One region of the Spartinivicinus marinus genome, then DNA from elsewhere that is predicted to be linked to it. Evidence: predicted binding sites of a transcription regulator. Region 1 holds the regulator's gene; the other holds the start of a gene.
What was found. The regulator LexA, encoded in region 1, represses DNA repair genes until DNA is damaged. The targets are predictions, from matches to a motif close to TACTGTNTANNTANACAGTA.

Region 1 (10,426 bases):
TTCCACCTTCTTGATCAACGGTAATTAATAAATCTTGCCGTACCGCTCTAATCGACTGCACCAGTTGTATCACTTGCTGGCGATCAACAACATTACGGGCAAATAAAATCACTCCCGCAACAGCAGGCTGCGCTAATAGCCGACTCTCGTCGTCTGTTATTGTCGTTCCTGCTAAATCTACAATGACATTACCTGACATAGGATTAACCAATAGATTGCGACTACTCGTTTTCAATGATTACCTGGGTATAGACGGGCACGCTACTGAACAGCTCCACAACCTCATCATTTCGCATACGAATACACCCGTGAGAGGCTGGAATTCCCATTGGCTCACTATCAGGCGTGCCGTGAATATAAATATAACGTCGCATGGAGTCGACTTCTCCTAACCGGTTAACACCAGGTTCCTGGCCACTTAACCATAAAATGCGAGTCAAGATCCAATCACGATTAGGAAATTGCCTGGCCAGTGTCTCGTTATATATTTCACCAGTAAAACGTCGCCCTACAAAGACAGCATTTAGAGGGCAATTGCCCCCTACTTTGGCTCGAATGATATGTCGCCCCAAGGGTGTTTGATAACTCCCTTGACACTGACCAGCCCCTTTGGCAGCAGTAGACACTGAGTACCGAGTAATTAACCGATCGCCATCGCATACTCTAAGTGTTTGCTCAGCAATAGAGACATAAATAACAGGCTTACGCATATTCACTAGCTACCCATTAACGCGTCATACCTTAGCTAGCCACATATTAACTAATCTATGCGCAGTTAACTAAACCTCTAGATTGGCTGCAGGCAACTCAGCCTTCATGCCATGCGCTAAAAAGGGCACTAGCCGCTTCATGACTGCAGGAACTGATGTATGCTCATGATACTCACTTTCAGCAATGTCTCTTAACGCATCTAAACCAGACATGGTAAATGCGACAGATCCCACCATAAAGTTCACCCGCCAGAAAATTTCTACTGGCGGTAAATCAGGTGACGCCTGCACCACTAAACTCACAAAGCGCCGAAATACATCACCATAGACTTGTTCAAGGTATTTTCGCAAATGCCCTTGAGACTGGCTAAATGCTAATCCCAACAATCGCATAAATACGGAAAGATCATTCTTTCCTCGTGCTTCAACAGATAATATCTGTTGAAATAGCAAATTGAGTAGCTGCTCAGGTGTCGGTTTCTGGGCTGCTAATGATGCTTCAAATTCGTTGAGCCTAATGGTAAGTTTTTTGCAAAATGGTTCTAGGAACCGGGCAAACACGGCCTGAATCAATGCTTTTTTAGAACCAAAATGGTAATTAACTGCTGCCAAGTTAACACCTGCTTTACTGGTAATCGTCCGCAGAGATGTTTCAGCAAAGCCCTTTTCTGCAAATAACGCTTCTGCAGCATCTAGTATTCGTTCAACAGTTTCTGATTGCGCCATAGCCAATTAACATTTCTTAAAAAAGCCTTGATTCTCTGGGCCATTTTGAGTGCCCATGGAAGCTAAGGACCAATTGAGTTTAGATACAAGCAGCAAGCCAACTAATAAAATGTTCGCTTTATATTAGCCGCCTGTTGTAATCTTCAAACGTTTTGAACATACGTTTAATACGTATACAAGTCAAGCAGGCTTTACTTTTTCCTGCAAGTAAAATTAACGTCTGCTAAGTAAGGAAACACCACGTAAAAAAGACTGAAATAGTTGAAAACAGTTGAAGGTCAGTCCAAACTGGATATAATCACAGTAACTGTATAAAACCACAGCCGCTATAAAAAGCCGTTATTTTATTAAAATAGCAAGTATTCAAATAGGTATAAGGAGCCATCTCAATGGCTAAATTAACTGCTCGCCAGGCGGAAATTTTTCAATTTATTAAAGACCATATTGAAGAAACCGGCTTTCCTCCCACTCGAGCCGAAATTGCTCGACAACTAGGATTTCGTTCTGTCAATGCTGCCGAAGAACACCTCAAAGCCCTTGCTCGTAAAGGTGCTATCGAAATTATTGCCGGTACCTCCCGAGGTATTCGCATTCCCCCTGACGCCCAACAAGGTATTCCTGTAGTAGGCCAGGTAGCAGCTGGTTTCCCCATTTTAGCCGAACAAAACATAGACAACTACTGCCAGATACCAGGTAGTTTTTTTAAACCTCGTGCTGATTACTTTTTAACAGTTAAAGGCATGAGCATGAAGGATTGTGGCATTCTCGATGGTGATTTACTAGCCGTTCACAAAACAACTGATGTACATAATGGTCAAATCGTCGTTGCTAGAATTGATGATGAAGTAACCGTTAAGCGATTTGAGCGAAAAGGAGAAGTTGTTTTATTGCATCCAGAAAATAGTAATTTCAATACTATCGAAGTGAACTTACATAGCGAGAATTTTACTATCGAAGGAATCAGTGTCGGGGTGATTAGACACTAACCTTTACACGAAAGCTGAAATTTTAACTTAGTCCCCTGGGTAGCCATCTATATATGCCCCAAATTACCCAAGGGGAAATTAATTATCTAATAGCTACTACCTTTTCTTAAAAAAGCGACTTAATTTGCAGTTTTACATCTTTTTATCAACTCTGATCCACTATCTACCCTCAAGATGGTAAATACAGTGAATTAGGCCAAAGATATGGATTTTTTGTCAGTGATACACTGCAGCTGTAACTAACGAACATGACAATATTCTTTTCGAATGACTTTTTAGACGTTGTTATCGTCGCTAACTACCATCAAAGACGAGACAAGTCTGTTACTGTATGACTTGCAGTAACAATCTTTATTTATTTTATAAAGAATGCTGCTGTCGCTCATCACTTGACGCCCTTCTTTTAAAGTCATTCGTTTAACAATAAAATAGGAAATATACCCATGGAGTTTAATGGCAGTGACAATGATTCAAAACCCAACCATAGCACGCCAAATCAACCCCATCACTTCCCTTTATCGACAGACCACAATGGCTTTACGCATATTACAGAAATTATTTTATCCTCAGCCCGTATTCCACTGACATCATTTATTCCACCCATGCTGGCACAGTTGAGCCATCATGAAAAACAACGCTGGTTAACCGTCGTGTGTTCCAAACAATATCGCAACATGACCTTAAAGTGGCTTCAAGATGCCTATATTAATAATAAACAGGTCTTATTTCTTACTGCCAGCAATGAAAGCTCTATAAAAGATTTGACGTTACAGGCACTCACTCTTGGTAAAAGTCATACTGTCGTCAGTTGGCTACCAGAGCTAGATGAGACAACCTTAGCGGCTTTAGATATTGCAGCACAAGAAGGTAACTGTCATGTAATTAATATAAGACAACGCTAGTAAAACAGTTGCTTTGCACTGTCAAAAATACCCTCTGGCAATAGTAGTAAAGTAAACCTGACATTTTATTTATTGTGTGAGATAAACTTTTCCTTTAATTTATTGAAACGAGTTTCAATATTTTTATTCCCCTTCTCTTACCTAAATTTCATTTGATAATCGCACAAACGCAGGTTAATTTTTGAGTCATATCAATCTGTCATGGTTTCTTAATGTGAACTCCTTAGTAATCAAGCCTATAAATACAGTAGCTGTAATAAAGGTAGACAAAACCCAACCAACAATAGGCTTAGTGGTCAATAACAATTCATCATGACCCTGTATAAGCCAATACTACTTGTGTTGCGATGGTTTGCTATAAAAACTATGGAGAGAGATAAATGATTTCAGTTAAACATCGACTTCTTTTATCATTATTGATGAGTGTTAGCAGCTCCCCTGCGGTAGCAAGCAGTGATTCTAATGGTCCAGCCTGTGAAGGGTTTGGCCCACAAGCGCCAAGAGATATTGACCAGCTTGCAGGCGACAATAAAAGTATTTTTAGCTTAGCCCCCCACTACACAAGCATGAACCTATGCAACATTCATTTTCACCATAATGCTGAACATAAAGCCAAGGACTTTTCCAAATATGCAGGAGAAGGCGATCATGGTCATGGTGGCGGTTATCAGTGTAATACTAGTCAATCACTTTCCTCAGCAGAATTAACGCTATCTAAAAATGAAGTATGCAAAGGGTTAAAACCCGGTAATACCATTGAAGTCCATTGGGTACATACTTCCTGTGACGTCAAACCAGGCAAAGGATTAACTTCGTGCTTATCTGATGGGTGCTCAAATCCAAATCTTCGTGTCGAAGCTCAGGTATTTACTGTCGTCAATGATTCTTCTGTTCTCAATTTTAATGACTTGGCTTATGGCGGTAATATAGAGGATGGCTATCACCAAGCTAAGGCCTTACCCGACAATACAGGTAAACCTGTAGAGTTTCTAGGTTCTACCACCGGTCCTCAGTTTACCGAACAAGTCTGCTCACCCTTTCAGGTTACTTGGAGTGTCAGACCATTGTGTACAAAAATTGACATCAATAGTTTAGGTGAATGGTGTAAGGATAACGTTTTCAAAGAAGACCACGCCCATGGTGTTAGAAAACTGGTCACTAATCCTAAACTGTTGTCCGATATGAAGTAACCTAGACCACAGCTCTTGCAGCAGTGGATATGCCCTTCTCTAGTTATCATTAGGCATAATACCCATCTGATAACCAGAGAAGCAACGCTGGCTTATTGATAAGAAATCATTTTGTGAAATGTTGACAGGCTTTTTACTTCCGTTTGGTTTTTAAAGCTGGCAAATGGTTGATCAGCAAACTTTTTACCCCTCATCTGAATATTCAAACGTGGCGCATTTGGATTACCCATAGTCTCTGCGTAAAAACGTTTGATATCACCTAAGGTTACCTTTTCTATCTCAGCAATCAGTTGAGCTTTAGTGTTAAACTGATAATTTTCATCATACCAGTCACTGATAAATGGGCTAACTTCATCGCTCAAGTTTTTTGGTTTTTCTTTCAGTGCCACTAACACACTGGTTTTAAGCTGCTTAAAAGTCGCCTCGGGTAACTTATTCAACACTTGCTGATACTCAAGCTTTAACTGATCAAGCCTTGACTGAATGGCTTTTGGTCCCTTGACGGGTGTTTGAATATACAACCCCACACTTGCATATTCATCAATAGTGGGGGCAATGGCTCCCACAGCATAGGCAAGTTGTTCCTCAGTACGTAATTTATCAAAAACATAGTTTGCAAAATGATCAATTAGTACTTTCGCTCTGGCTTGCTGTTTCAACCCTGGTTCAGAATGTGACTGTAAATCAACGATTGCAACATCATTAACTTCAATGTCTTTTTTCACAACAAATAGTTGCCCTTCCTTAGGTTCCCAGGATTTGTTACGCGTATATTCTGTAACCTTATGGTTATCAGGTAATAGGCGCTCCAACTTTGCAGCCATCTCGTTAATATCTTGACTATCGTAGTTACCAAAAGCAAACACTCTTACCTGGTTTTGACTGAGTAACTGTTTAATGAAGCTTCGTAAATCCTTACTTGTCAGCTTCGATGCAACCTGAAGATACTCTTGTTTATCCCAGGAATCTTTTGTAATCAGTTGGCTAAATGCATTAAAGGCCTGGCTGACGGAAAGTTGTTTTTTCTCATTTTCAACTTCTCGAGTAAGTCGATCAACTGCTTGTAAAAAGCGTTGTTCATCAACCTCAACCTGAATATTTTCTAGTGCTTTACTCAACAGGTCTTTTTGTTTATCTGTAAAACCACTGATTGATAATAGTAGGCCACCCGCTTCAGGGTGTACAAACACTTGCATTCCTGCCTTGTTCGCTTCTTCAATAAGCTCTCCTTGCTGAAGCTGAAACAAATCAGACCAGATAGATAAAAGGATAGTAGACTTGATATTATTGTGAGCTAGCGAACTATTAAAATAAATATCAATTGATCCTTTAGGCTGTTCCTTAAAGGCTTGGCTTGGAAGATACCAAACTTTAATACCTTGATTATCAACTACTAGTTCTGGCTTATCATTTTTGCTGACTGTTTTAATAGCAAATGTTTCAGGCAGCATTCGATTAACGGAAGATAAGCTGAGCTTCATATAAGTAGAATCGTACCAACTCGCTATAGTTTCAGCAGATATATTTTCAATTCTATACTTACCATTATAAAAATGTAGCTGCTTATCCGTTTTTTCATTTTTACTGATATACCACACATTCAATGCTTCAGGTGTTAACTGATTTAAAACAGACTTAATAGCATTTTCATCAAATTCTTTATAATAGTACGGCGCATTAATCACATTTTGTAGAGGGTAGTTTTGCATATCTTCTGCAAGAAACGCCGCATACATGAAATCATCAAACTTTTCTAGAAACCTAAACTTATTATCTAACGATGTTTTAATTTCCTGAAAATACTTTTCATTGACTCCTTGTTGCTTGACTAAGTCAATATACTGCATAACGATAGCAACAATTTTATCCCGATTTTTCATCCCTGCTTGAGTTAACTCAATGTTGATGGATAAGCTTCCATAATTACCATAATTACTGGGGTACGAGCCTGCATAAAAAGATGAAACCCATCCTTTTGACTTCAACAACTGACCTGGGGTACCAGGCATTTCTGAGCCCAACAAATAAGTCACAAACTTATTCGGTTTACTGGCAAAATCAGCTTGATTATTACGTATTGTAAAATCAAGCATCAGTTGTCGCACATCCTCATTGGTTTGATAGTAAATTTGCTTACCACCCGCCTGTTGCAAATTAACTGTTTTGGTTACCTTTGGCTTCTCAATATGCTTGTTTTTAATGCCACTAAAATGTTGTTTGGCTAAACGAGCCATCTCGGCTAATGGTAAGTTAGAAACCATAGCCACTTTCATAATATTAGAAGAATAGTATTTGTTATAAAAATCGACCATTTCCTGATGAAGCTTGCTCCCTGACTTATTAGAAAGTGTTTCTAAATTACCCGTGGAAAAACGATTAGCTGGGTGGTCTCCCAAAATATTGCGTGATAACTTAAATTGACCAGCATAGTCATTTTCGCGAGACATTGACCATTCAGCATTCACTGCATTCTTTTCTTTCTCTACATATTCAGGGTATAGCTTAGGATTTTTAAAAAAGTCTGAAAAGCGATCCAACGCTTGGTCGTAAACATCATTATTTATTTGAAACATATAGTTGGTGATATCAAGCCCTGTATAGGCATTGTGTGCACCACCATGTTTGGTCATGAATTCCGAATAGCCTTTGGTATCAGGATAGCGTTCTGTCCCCAGAAATAACATATGCTCTAGAAAATGGGCCAGCCCTTGTTGAGACATAGGATCTTGAATTGACCCAACTCCAACACTTAAGGCAGTCGCCGACTTTTTTAATTGAGGGTCAGATACCAAAATAACCTCAATTCCATTTGCTAATGTTAAAACTTGATAGGCTCGATCATCACTAGGGCTGACAATGATCGGCGTAGAGTCCTGCTCTGTAAAAAATGATAAGTTGGAGCAACCTGATGCTCCTAATATTGCTAGAGCACTAAGCAGCACAAATTTATTCATATTGCATGAATCCTTAAGTAAAAAGAGTAGACAAACAAAACGATTGTTTTACACATTACTAAATAGACTATACAAGTCCGATAAAACAAATGATGAAGACAATGGAGGGAAAACGCTTTCTTTAGCTCATTAATAACAACCTTTAAAACAGTTTAGACCATTCATGTTATACCAACGAAACATTTTAGATCAATATATAAAATGCATATATTATAAAACTTTCAGTCTCTATAACACATCACTAACATCACATGTAAGAACAACTATCTTATACCACAGTTGTACCTTATTTAGTTAAATAACAAACAATGGGTAAACTACGGTTAATACTTATAGCTGCGCCAATGATTTTTAGGCTTTGTTACCATCGCTGAAGTTTATTTTTAGAGGTGCCCTAAAATAAGCCATTGAGCAATCAAACTTATCTGAGGCACATAAAATGTTACTTAATTATGGGTGTCACATTGGGTATAAAAGGACCATATTTTGCTTTCTCTAGCGCCTCAATATCACCACCAAAATAAGCAGGAACGGGGTAATCTTTGGGTCTGAATCTTGGGTTAGGGAAGTCATTTTCACGATTAGCTCGTTCGGGTCTAGCGAGCGAGTTAATATAACCTGCTACATCATAGGCTTGCTCTACTGATAAAATAGGCGATTGCGCAGTGGCACCAAATGGCATATTGGCATAAATAAAACGGCTGGCTTTTATCACTCGACTCATGCCTGCACCATTATTATAAGAATCATTACCCGCAACAGGCGGAAACAAGTAACCACCGCTATTTGGACCAGCAGCCTTTGTTCCTAGCCCATCCGGACCATGGCAAACAGCACATTGGCTCTGATAAACACGTTGACCCGATTTTAAGTTTACTTTTCTATTGGGTAGTTTTAAATGCGGTAGCCCCACCCCCGCCATTGCTTGATTCGGTTTTGTTCCTTCCGCTAACCAATTAAAATAAGCCAGAATGCCACGCATTTCCAAAGAATTTTCTGGCAGCTTTTTGCCTTCTCCCATACTACGACTCATACAACCATTAACACGGCCTGCCGCAGTACCAATTGTCATGCTGCGGGCCCGAAAATTAGGGTAGTCATTCATTACATTAACAAATGGAATACCATAATATTTTGTGCCCGGTAATCCTGATGGCCCTTTTAGATGACAATTTGAGCAGTTTAGATTATTGCCCGAAAATCGTTTCTCAATAGTAGACACATTAGGACCAATTGTTTCTGCGGTTTTATCTAGGACTTTAATACCATAACGAATAAGCTGGCTATTACTATGGGAATCAATCGTATTAGGGTCATTAACATACCAAGATTGAATTAGTCTATTTTTATAACGTTTTTTCAAGTCGATTGCTTGGGCATCGGTTAATTGCTGATTATATTGATAAGGACTTACATCAATTGCCAGCGCTGTTTTTGATAATACAGTGGCTGTCACTAGCACTAGAATAGGTTTAACTATCACGTCGATTTCATTTATTAAGTTTATATTAGACAATCAACTATATTACAATTTCCTACACTATACTTTGCTATTGACGACAACTAGCAATTTTTAGTTTTAATATTAAGATAAGTAGTGATTCAAGACGAAAATAGAAGACTACCGTACAATTTTCATCCTAAATCATTTTCAGGTTTAAAAATAAAGTAGTATATACTTTCGGTGAAGGATATATTTATTATTGTTTAGCTGCATTAACCCATGATGCCATGACGTTTGCATCACATTGCTCTTGACCTAATAAGCCATTAATCACACCATTTCGGTTTTTTTCAGATTGATTTTGGCTTAATTTCCATTTCCCAATAATAGAAAAAATCTCAACGTTCACTCCAATAATCGCTTGTAACATCCTTTCAATATAGCCCTCTGGTGCATCATTGAGTGTCCAAGGCGTTTTCTGCGCAGCTTCATGCTCAACTGTTAAACGGTCTATCATTGCCCTATTCCAATCAGCATCATGAATAAATGACAAACGACCGCTTACATGCACAGTCACATAATTCCAGGTGGGTACCGCTTTTCCTGTTTCTTGTTTAGTTGGATAATAATTGGGAGAGATGTAACCGTTAGGGCCATTAAATACTACTAAGACTTCCGATCCATTATTGACGCTTTTCCATAACGAGTTTGCTTTCGCAATATGACCCTGTAAATATTGTTTATCTTCATCTTGTATAAAAGATAGAGGCATTGGATTCGCCTCAATTCCTTCAGCCTCAGAAACGGTAATTAATGTTGCAAAAGGATATTCACGCATTAAACCAATTAAACTTTCAGTGTCATTTTGTTCAAACGCTTTAGGAATAAACATCACGCAATGCTCGACTTTTCAGCCTATTAATTTAGATAACTGTAGTGGAGCATTGCCTTGGTTCCTATTAAATAATACACATAAGCTGTGCGATAACAGCTTGCGGGTCATTCGATTAGTCAAACTCCACAGGGTTCTGCCTTTGGTCCGCTGAATATTAAACCTTTCTACTAGCTGACCAATGGTTGTCTCAACTCGTCGTCGTAACCGATTAAGCTGGCTCCTCCAGGACTTGGGTAAAGGATCAATCATGTTATCTCTAACCGGGGTTTCTAGCTGAAGCGATTTTAACTCTAACAATTCAGCTTTAAATTCAGCCCCCAAATAACCTTTATCCCCTAACAACATGCCTGACGGCATACCTTCTGTTAACTCCCATACAGCTTCCCTTTCGCCATCACTTGCTGGGGTTAATGTAAATCCTGCTATGGCTCCATGAAAGTCAATAATGAGGTGCCCTTCAAAGCCATAATAGGTTTCCCCCTTGGATGCACAATAGCCATACTCAGCCTCTTCTTTAAAGCGGCGGCAATTTCTTGCACGTTTAAAGTGGCTAACAGGCAAAGGAAAACCATCGACAACATGTATAGGATCATTAATAGTACCCAGCTCAGCTGTTACT
Region 2 (10,426 bases), 130 kb from region 1:
CCGGCACTGGTGGCATCATGAAGCCGCTTGGAAAAATCTGAAGGCCAGTGTTGTCTTTTGGATGATGATGCTATTCACTATTTGTGCACTGATTGGTTTATGGTTTGGGAAGATGAATTAACACATGCCAATGATGCTGCTTTATCAGCCAGTAAACGGGCTTTACGGTTTTGTGAACCATCCCGCTGCGGGGGAATCTTTCCTACCACACAGGCTTGCTTTGCCGAAATTTTACTAACCACTAAATAGGAGGTATTTTTTTCTGGCTGCTCAGGGTTTTCGGCAACATTCAAGCGCACAATCATACTCATCACTTGATCAGGCTTATCGTTCGGAAATCGCCACTCAATTTTTGAGCCCAGCTCACTAAAGTTTGAGCTGACAGTTTCACTGAAATGCAAAGGAAATTCTTGGTTGTTTCTTATCAGGGTAATACTCTGCCGCAAGTCAAAATCAGTCACATTGACCATTATATTGGTGAAGCCAGGACAGGATTGAACACTACTGTGATCATCACTTTCCAAGGTTTTACAATGTTGCTCGTCAATTGAGGTATAACGACTGCTAAACTGGCTCGCTTGAGTTTTCTCTTTAACTATAGCTTTGGTTTGAATCAGGCTATCCAATATTTTTGGGCTTAATCCTGATTTGAGAGCTGCATGCGTACCATTTTGCTTAGCATCGTTAATCGTAGGCGTTTTACAATGATAAGAAATATTGGGTATAGCAACATCCAATGTGCACATAAAATCACCGGGTTTATAAGCAACCCCTTTTGCAGTCAGTACTTTAAACCAGTGATAGCCACCCCCTTCTGCTTGCTGAAATACCCCTGTATCTTGCAACAAATAAACGGGTACTATTTTGTTAAGCGCGAACGGCTGATTATAAGAAGTACCAGGCCCCGCTCGAAACCGCCCACCATAGGAAATCGCTTTAATTGGCCTGCCAGATACAGCAGAATAGGTAATAAAATCCAGGTAATCACAAGGATATTCTTGTTGTGTATTTAAGTAACGCAACAACCCTTTTTGACCTGAGGATTCTATTTCAAGGGAGTTATCCGCAGAAACATAAGTATTATTTTTTTGCCAGCGAGCAAAACCAATGTGCTTTCCATTCGCCGTTAACGAAAATGAACCACCTTCGCCCAAGTAGGCTACTACTGTTGCTTTATCGGTTACACAGCGATAAGCAACATGGTCAAACCCACCCTCTTCTGAGTAAGCGAATGTAGATGAAAGAGCAGTGAGAGCGAAACAAGTAACTACAACCTTTCTCATAAATTATCCAGCTTATTAGGAAATAAGCCATCATTATTACAAATTGCTTATGTCAATTAAACGTCAATTTTCTCTCGTCAGCCGTTTGAAATAGTATAGTTTAATGTATCGCGTCACAAATCCAACGCTGAAAAGTATACATGTTATAGCAAAACCGCTATTGTCTTAGCCAATCATGTCAGCCTTCATTGATGAAGCCGTGATTAATCAGAGGAAGTAGCCCTGTTTTACAGGGCTCATTCTTTACCTTTCTAAATAATTACCCCTCACGATACATTACATCCGTTCGCATCACATATTTAGTCCCAATAATCGTATTCACTGCTCGATGGTTTAGAAAATTTGTACTAATTGGTTTGACTATTTAAGGCAATCAAACCAAACTCGACTTGTTTTATTTGGGGAGATATTAGCTCAATTTTATCTGTCCATATCCCACCAGTATAACCTTCTGGTAATTCTTTTATATATTCAATAGTATTAAACCCGGGAATACCATTAGTTGGCGTATCTGGATTGTATGGTCCAACTAAATAATAATCTGTTCCAACGCTATCCATTCTCTCTTTAAATCTGTTAGGCCACCCCCATAAATAGTTGGCATAATTAATCGGTACAAGTAATGTTGTATTTTTACATTGCTCTGTAATAATGCCAGCCCAACCAACCAATATATATTCTTTCAAACATCGCTTTACACGCTTCTTAGTAAAAGTTTTAAGCCAAGGATAATCACGTGCTAATTTATCAACTGCCTTTTCTCCGCCATAAATACTTAGATTATTCGCTCTTTTCTTATCATCAAGCTTAAGATACTGTGCTAATAACTCTGCTTCTTGAGGGTCATTACTTTTTATATTGATAAGAAATTTTTTATTGGGAAATGCTTCAATTACTTGTTTTAGTGTTGGCATCAACCCTACTCCCACTCCTCTAAAAGGATAGTTTTTTCCACCATCATAGGTATAGTTATAACCAACATCTAATGTTTTTAAGTATTTGAGAGTCTGTTCTCTGGTAACACCACTCCCATTTGTTCGACAGTTAAGCGTCCAGTCGTGAAATACAACAAACTCACCATCTTTTGTAGGATGTATATCTATTTCTACAGTATCCGCTTTATACTCAAATGCTTTCGATATAGCCAATATTGTATTTTCTATATAGTGATGGGTTGGTTTACTGATGCGGTTAACAGTGCACTCATCCTTTGCTAAATTGGTTCTATCATAATTTTGGTATACTCCCCGATGCGCAAGCAGGTAAAAACCGCCATTACCTTTATCAGCTAGCCATGAAGCATTCATAATATACAAAATACTGCCTATCAGTAGTGTTATTATGAAAATTATCTTAGTCATAATAATTCATCAGTCTCTTTTTTATTTATATTGTTTTTATGGCCGCCACTCATTATTTTTTTCACCTACACTTCTTATACTTCATAAGTCATAAGTTTCTGTTGCCTCACCATTATTCGCTCGCTCAAAGCTATGTATGTTAGCCCTAAACCAGCCATCAATACAAAGTGCCCCCCTACGTTTCATCATTGTCAGAGGTTTCATCTCCCCCCCATCCAAGCTAAAATCTGCCCAATTGGATTTTTTGCTAGCAGATGCGTTTCATGAACGATACAAGACAATTATTGGCTATTGACTTACCCCGCAAGGCAGGTGATCGGCGGGTGTGGGGGTCGCTTTCTGGTGCAGGTATGGGGCTGGCATTAAGCCAAGCTTGCTTGCAACATGACTCCCTCAGTTTAATGATTACTCCCAACTCGGCGGCGGCTGATCAATTAGAACAAGAGTTGCGGTTCTTTCTCAAGCACCGGGATGATATCGATATCCTAAACTTCCCCGACTGGGAGACCCTTCCCTACGACAGTTTTTCTCCCCACCAGGATATTATCTCTCAGCGGTTACTGACCCTTTATCGACTACCTACCATCAGTCGTGGGGTGTTAATTGTGCCCATTACCACCCTGATGCATCGCCTCACCCCTCAGCATTATTTACACGGCAATAGTCTGGTCATCAGTAAAGGAGACCGAATGGACTTGGACCAGCAGCGTCAAGTGCTGGAACAGGCAGGCTACCGTTGTGTTGATACCGTCTATGAACATGGTGAATTTGCCATTCGTGGCGCGTTGATTGATATCTTCCCAATGGGGAGTCAAGTGCCTTATCGGATAGACTTATTTGATGACGAGGTAGATACTCTTCGAACTTTCGATCCTGAAACCCAGCGCTCTCACCAGACAGTTGACAAAATACAACTGCTGCCGGCTAAAGAGTTTCCACTCACCAAAGAAGCCATTGCAACATTTATGCAACGGTTTCGGGATACATTTGATGTGGATTTTCGTCAATGCCCTATTTATAAAGATGTGAAACAAGGGCTTAGCCCAGCAGGGATTGAATACTACTTGGCACTGTTTTTTGAACAATGCGCCTTATTATTTGATTACTTACCCAAAGATACCTTGGTCATTACCACTGACCAGATTGAACCCGCTATCCAACGATTTTGGCAAGATGCCAACGAACGATTTGAAAACCGTCGTTATGATCCAGAAAGGCCTATTCTACCTCCCCATCAAGTATTTGTACCTGTTGAAGAATTAAATCATAAATTAAAAAGCTTTCCTCGAGTGGTACTGGCAGATACGACAGCGGCTGATAAAGCGGGTCATCTCAACTTACCTATTAATCCAGTCCCTAGCCTGCCCGTGGATGCCCGTGCTGAACAACCATTAGCCAGCTTGCAAACCTTTATGCTGGAGCAGCAAACCAGCAAAATTTTATTTTGTGCTGAATCAGCCGGACGCCGAGAAACCTTACTAGAGCTGTTAACCAAAATTAACTGTCGCCCTGAACAATACGACAATTTACACCAGTTTATGGTGAGTGAGCAGGCTGTTGGAATTACCATTGCTCCTATTGAAAATAGCCTTTGGCTCAACCAACCCGGTTTAGTGGTGATTGCTGAAACCACCCTGTTTGGCCAACGGGTAATGCAACGGCGACGCCGGAAGAAAACCCAGGATCAGTCTGATCAAATTATTAAAAACCTGACAGAGCTTCGCATTGGTGCACCTGTCGTGCATATTGACCATGGTGTTGGACGCTATCGAGGCCTAGAAAAGCTTAACATTGACAACCAAGACGCTGAGTTTTTAATGCTGGAATATGCCAGTGAAGCAAAATTGTATGTGCCAGTTTCCTCATTACACCTAATCAGTCGTTATACCGGTGCCGATGATGCATTAGCCCCTCTTCATAAACTCGGTACGGATAAGTGGAGCCAAGCCAAACGTAAAGCTGCCGAAAAAGCGCGAGATGTAGCAGCTGAGTTATTGGATATTTACGCCCGCCGTGCGGCACGAAAAGGTTTTACTTTTAGTAACCCCGATGATAACTATGATATGTTCTGTGCTGGCTTCCCATTTGAAGAAACCCCTGACCAACAAGCAGCTATTGAAGCGGTTGTAAAAGATATGACCGCCAAACAGCCTATGGATCGTTTAGTGTGTGGTGATGTGGGATTTGGTAAAACAGAAGTAGCCATGCGCGCGGCTTTTTTAGCCGTACAAAGCCAAAAACAAGTCGCGGTTTTGGTCCCTACTACCCTACTAGCCCAACAGCATTATGAGAGTTTTAAAGACCGCTTTGCTGACTGGCCAGTGAATGTAGAAGTGATTTCTCGCTTTAAAACCAGCAAAGAAACTCAAGTGGTTCAGCAGCATGTAGCAGAAGGTAAAGTAGATATTCTCATCGGCACCCACAAACTACTGCAAAGTGACCTTAATTTTAAAGCCCTTGGGTTATTAATTATTGACGAGGAACACCGGTTTGGGGTGCGACAAAAAGATAAGTTAAAAGCCCTCCGCTCAGAAGTGGACATTTTAACTTTAACCGCCACCCCCATTCCCCGAACCTTAAATATGTCTATTGCTGGTATGCGCGATCTGTCGATTATTGCGACGCCCCCCGCCCGCCGTTTATCTGTTAAAACCTTTGTACGCCCTGCTGATAAAACCGTGACTAAAGAAGCGATTTTGCGGGAGTTATTACGTGGTGGACAGGTGTATTATCTGCATAATGAAGTCAAAACTATCGAAAAAACTGCTGCCGAGCTTGCAGAATTAGTACCAGAGGCCCGAATATCCATTGGTCATGGTCAAATGCGCGAGCGCGAATTAGAGCAAGTCATGTCAGACTTTTACCATAAACGCTACAATGTATTAGTCTGCACTACGATTATTGAAACCGGTATTGATATTCCCAATGCCAATACGATTATCATCGACCGGGCTGATAAATTCGGCTTAGCGCAGTTGCATCAATTAAGGGGACGAGTAGGACGCTCCCATCACCAAGCCTATGCTTATTTACTTACCCCATCCTCCAAGAAAAATATGACGGCAGATGCCACCAAACGGTTAGAAGCCATTGCCAATGCCCAAGAGTTAGGTGCTGGATTTACCCTGGCTACCCATGACTTAGAAATACGGGGGGCGGGTGAATTATTAGGTGAAGAGCAAAGTGGACAAATTCAGTCTATAGGCTTTTCCCTTTATATGGAAATGCTCAACCGTGCCGTTAAGGCGATTCAGCAAGGTAAAACTCCTAATTTAGATAAACCATTAGACCAGGGCCCAGAAGTTAATCTCCGGTTACCAGCATTAATTCCCGATGAATATATTCATGATGTCCATACCCGACTGATAATGTATAAGCGGATTGCTAATGCCACATCCGAATCAGAACTGGATGAACTACAAGTGGAGTTGATTGACCGTTTTGGTTTATTACCTGACGCTACCAAGCATTTATTCCGTATTACTCAACTTAAATTACAAGCCTCAGAAATAGGTGTTGAAAAAATCGATGTAGGGGCTGAAGTGGGTAGACTGGAATTCTCTGCCGAGGCGAGAATCGACCCATTAACCATTGTTAAAATGGTGCAAAATCAACCACAACGCTACCGTTTGGAAGGCGCCACTATCCTGAAATACTTTGAAACCATGGATGAGCCTGACCAACGATTGAAATACACAGAAAGATTATTAAATGAATTAAAACCTGCGGCATGAGGGCTATAATTAAATAAGTGTAAGTGTAGTTAGCGTTGGGCTAGAAAGTAAGTCTAGTGTCTGATATGGAAGAATGCCCTGTTATTCCATATCCGCTAGCATTTGTGGTAACCCTGTAGAAAAGTTCCAAGGCTTCAATACCCTATTCAGCAAGGAATGCTAAATGGTTAATAAAACCCGACTGGTGATTCATTTAGTAAGCACAGTTTTTATCCTGTTGAGCGCCTGCTACTCAATTGCCCAGGAAAATCATTTTACAAAGCAACCTTTTCAAGTGGAAATGATCGTTTTTCAGCATGAAACTCTATCTGATGATCGTTGGTGGCCTCCTGTTCGACTGAACCCTTTTGCTAAACTTATCAACCCACCCACCATTACCGTTAATGATATTGAGCGATTAAGTACTACACACACCAACCAATTGAAGGATAGCTTGCAAAAGCTTCAGCAAAGTAATAAATATAATGTTTTATTTTATTCCAGTTGGCAGCAGCCCATTCAAACCTCACCCGCTCCATCTCCTACCCTGTTAAAAGCCGGAGGACAATATGGTGAACACCACGAGCTAGTTGGCAGTGTTGGCCTATTGGCAGATAAAGAGCTGCGCCTCACGCTTGATTTTTGGTGGCGAGAATTCGACCCTGTGCAACCTCACCAGCGGACATATATTAATCCAAACCACTTAGTAAAAGCCGGACCGGAACAAACGGAATACCAAATTAGCCGAAATTTTCATTTACGCCAGCAACAGCTACTCAAGCCCAACCAAATTTATTATGTCGATAGCCCAGTATTAGGAATGTTAGTGCTACTTACCCCTAGCCAACCATAAAAAGTTGCTAAACTTATTGAAACGCCAGTTATTGAGAAGTAGGAGTAGCAACCATGTTCCGCTCATTTATCCAGTGCATGCTATTAATCACTTGCTTAACAGGAGCAACGGTGTCGGCTGCCGATACCCTAAAATTAACCAACGGTGAGTGGCCACCTTATTTATCGAAAGAATATAAACACCATGGGCTTATTTCTCATATTGTTACCGAAGCCTTTAAACAATCTGGGGTAACCGTTGAATATGGCTTTTTTCCCTGGAAACGAGCATTTAAAGAGGCACAAGAAGGTAAAAAGTGGGCAGGGTCAGTGGTTTGGACTAAAAACCCAGACAGGGAAGCAGAGTTTGTATTTAGCGATACCGTTATCGAACTTAAAGAAGTGTTTTTTCATCGGAAAGACCTTCAGTTTGACTGGAGCACAATGAAAGACTTAAGCAAATACAAAATTGGCGCATCGATTGGATACAGTTATGGCGATGCATTTGCTAAGGCTGAAGCGGATAAACTCATCAACGTTGCACGGACAGCCAAAGATGAGACTAGCTTAAAAAAATTAGCCGCAGGCCGTATTGATTTATTCCCTGCCACCTTAGAAGTAGGCTATGCATTAATCGCTGATAAATTAGACGAAGCTTCAGGTAAACTTTTAACCAATCACCCTAAACCATTACGAGAAACCAGCTACCATTTAATTCTCAGCAAAAAAGTAGCCAATAGTGAAGAGCTTATCAAAAAATTTAATGAAGGCTTGGCAAAAATCAAAAGCTCTGGTGCTTACGATAAAATGCTAACAGATAGTATTGATGGTAAGTATCGTCCATGACACAACCCTTCATTGAAAGTTGCTGACGTTCAATGCTAGAAGCCGTTTGGTTTGATAGCTCTCAATGTCTATGTAGACTAGTACAAACTGCTTCTAGAAAAGTTGGCGCCTCCTCAACAACCTGTTAGCATACTGTATGGAATCACAGTAGCAAGAATACAGTATGCGTTTGTTTATTGCCGAAAAACCCAGTTTAGGCAGAGCCATTGCCGATGTACTCCCCAAGCCCCACCAAAAAGGGGATGGTTATATTCAGGTCGGCAATGGTGATTACGTCAGTTGGTGTATTGGTCACTTACTTGAACAAGCACAACCTGATGTCTATGACCCTGCCTATAAACATTGGAAGCTGGAGCACTTACCAATTATTCCAGAACAGTGGCAACTAACTCCCAAAGCAAAAACTAAAAAGCAGCTGGGTGTCTTACGCAAATTAATAAAACAAGCAGACCAACTCATCCATGCTGGCGATCCCGATCGAGAAGGTCAGATTTTGGTCGATGAAGTCATTAACTTTATTGGTGTTTCAGCAGCAAAACGAGCTAGCATCCAACGCTGTCTAATCAGTGACTTAAACCCAAATTCAGTTCGAAGAGCCCTGGCCAATTTACGGGATAACCGTGACTTTATCCCCCTTGCGACGTCTGCTCTAGCCCGTGCCAGGGCCGACTGGCTTTATGGTATTAATATGAGTCGGGTGTGCTCTATCCAAGGCAGAAAAGCGGGCTATCAAGGGGTACTTTCAGTTGGCCGAGTACAAACCCCCTTATTAGGTTTAGTGGTTCGGCGCGATCAAACCATCGAAAACTTTGAGCCAAAGCCCTACTACGAAGTATTTGCACTACTAAAAACAGAAAAAGGTGAACAATTTAGAGCCAAATGGCAACCCAGCGAAGCCTGCCAGCCTTATCAAGATGAAGAAGGACGAGTTCTATCCAAAAAGCTGGCTGAAACTGTCGTCAAGCGGATTACTGGCCAACCAGGGCTGATTACCGCTGCAACCAAAAAACGTAAACAACAAGCGGCTCCCCTCCCCTATAATTTATCGGCTTTACAAATTGATGCAGCCAATCGTTTCGGCTTAAATGCCCAACAGGTGTTGAGTACCTGTCAGGACTTATACGAAAAACATAAACTGATTACCTACCCGCGTTCAGACTGTCGTTATTTACCTAGAGAACACTTCAACCAAATACATACTGTCACTGCCGCTATTAATCAAGTATGCGTTCCACTACGAAAAGCAGTCGCTGAGGCTGATTTATCCTTAAAAAGCAAAGCGTGGAACGATAAAAAGGTAGAGGCACATCATGCCATCATCCCCACAGAACGAAAGCTCGACCCCAGTCGTTTATCTAAAATCGAGTTACAAATCTATGAGTTAATCGCCAAACAGTACCTCGCGCAGTTTTACCCTGCTTGGCAATACGATGATCGAAGAATAGAAATAGAAATCAGTGGTGGACAGTTTATTGCTACAGCAAGACAAACGGTAGATTTAGGCTGGAAAAAGCTATTTACTAAAAATAATGGCAAAGCAAACGATAAACTAAACAATCAAAATAACCTCAAGGAACAAAGTAGTGAAATTAAAGGCGATGACAACAACCACGATCAAGAAGCACAGCAGAAATTACCTAACTTAAAAAAAGGCGATGTGGTCCAGTGTATTAAAGGCGAGTTAGCCGAACGAATGACCCAGCCCCCCAAACCATTTTCTGATGCGACTTTATTATCCGCCATGACAGGCATCGCCCGATTTGTTAAAGCCCCTGAAATCAAAAAAATCTTAAGAGAAACCGATGGCCTCGGTACCGAAGCCACCCGCGCGGGTATCATTGAATTATTATTTAAACGACAATTTTTGATTAGACAAGGCAAGCAAATTCGTTCAACTGAAACCGGCCGCCAGCTTATTGAAAGCCTACCAGACGTGGCTACCACACCCGATATGACCGCCCAATGGGAATCACAACTAACATCCATCAGTAACAAAGAAACCAGTTATAACAGTTTTATGGGAGCCCTCTCCCATGCTTTGCCAACATTAATTACCCAAGTTAAACCTGAATCCTTTCGAGGCTTAAAAGGACAAGGCCAGAACCAAATAAAGCGTAAATATACTCGAAAAAAACAGATGAAATAATGAGTCACAACCCTCTATATTAGTTAAACTGCAAAGTACATTAGGGAACAAAACACTGACCGAAAGGATATAAAAATAATGAACAGTCAAAATAATAGAGCAATAGCTATTTCAATTTCAGAACAAGTAAAAGAAATAGTACAAACGCTTTATACTCCGCCCAATGACTGGCCTCAGATATTTCAAATGTTTCAAGGATTACACCAAACACCACCCACAGCCTGGCAACTCAATGATCATTATTAT

Region 2: the regulator LexA is predicted to act here: its motif matches at 8,165-8,184, upstream of OQE68_RS24685 (DNA topoisomerase III).

Annotation. Positions count from the first base shown of each region.
Region 1 is NZ_JAPJZK010000001.1:5,404,333-5,414,758, reverse strand. Features, by position in the region: gene nagZ (beta-N-acetylhexosaminidase) at 1-235, opposite strand, end outside; gene OQE68_RS24255 (L,D-transpeptidase) at 222-710, opposite strand; gene OQE68_RS24250 (TetR/AcrR family transcriptional regulator) at 780-1,436, opposite strand; gene lexA (transcriptional repressor LexA) at 1,826-2,422, shown strand; gene OQE68_RS24240 (SulA-like leucine-rich domain-containing protein) at 2,866-3,324, shown strand; gene OQE68_RS24235 (delta-class carbonic anhydrase) at 3,705-4,514, shown strand; gene OQE68_RS24230 (insulinase family protein) at 4,607-7,468, opposite strand; gene OQE68_RS31015 (c-type cytochrome) at 7,911-8,951, opposite strand; gene OQE68_RS24220 (FMN-binding negative transcriptional regulator) at 9,169-9,804, opposite strand; gene OQE68_RS24215 (IS982 family transposase) at 9,823-10,426, opposite strand, start outside.
Region 2 is NZ_JAPJZK010000001.1:5,537,872-5,548,297, reverse strand. Features, by position in the region: gene OQE68_RS24720 (TIGR00341 family protein) at 1-121, shown strand, start outside; gene OQE68_RS24715 (hypothetical protein) at 78-1,283, opposite strand; gene OQE68_RS24710 (glycerophosphodiester phosphodiesterase family protein) at 1,631-2,644, opposite strand; gene OQE68_RS24705 (hypothetical protein) at 2,726-2,848, opposite strand; gene mfd (transcription-repair coupling factor) at 2,908-6,378, shown strand; gene OQE68_RS24695 (CsiV family protein) at 6,542-7,210, shown strand; gene OQE68_RS24690 (substrate-binding periplasmic protein) at 7,264-8,034, shown strand; gene OQE68_RS24685 (DNA topoisomerase III) at 8,198-10,180, shown strand; gene OQE68_RS24680 (cytochrome P450) at 10,259-10,426, shown strand, end outside.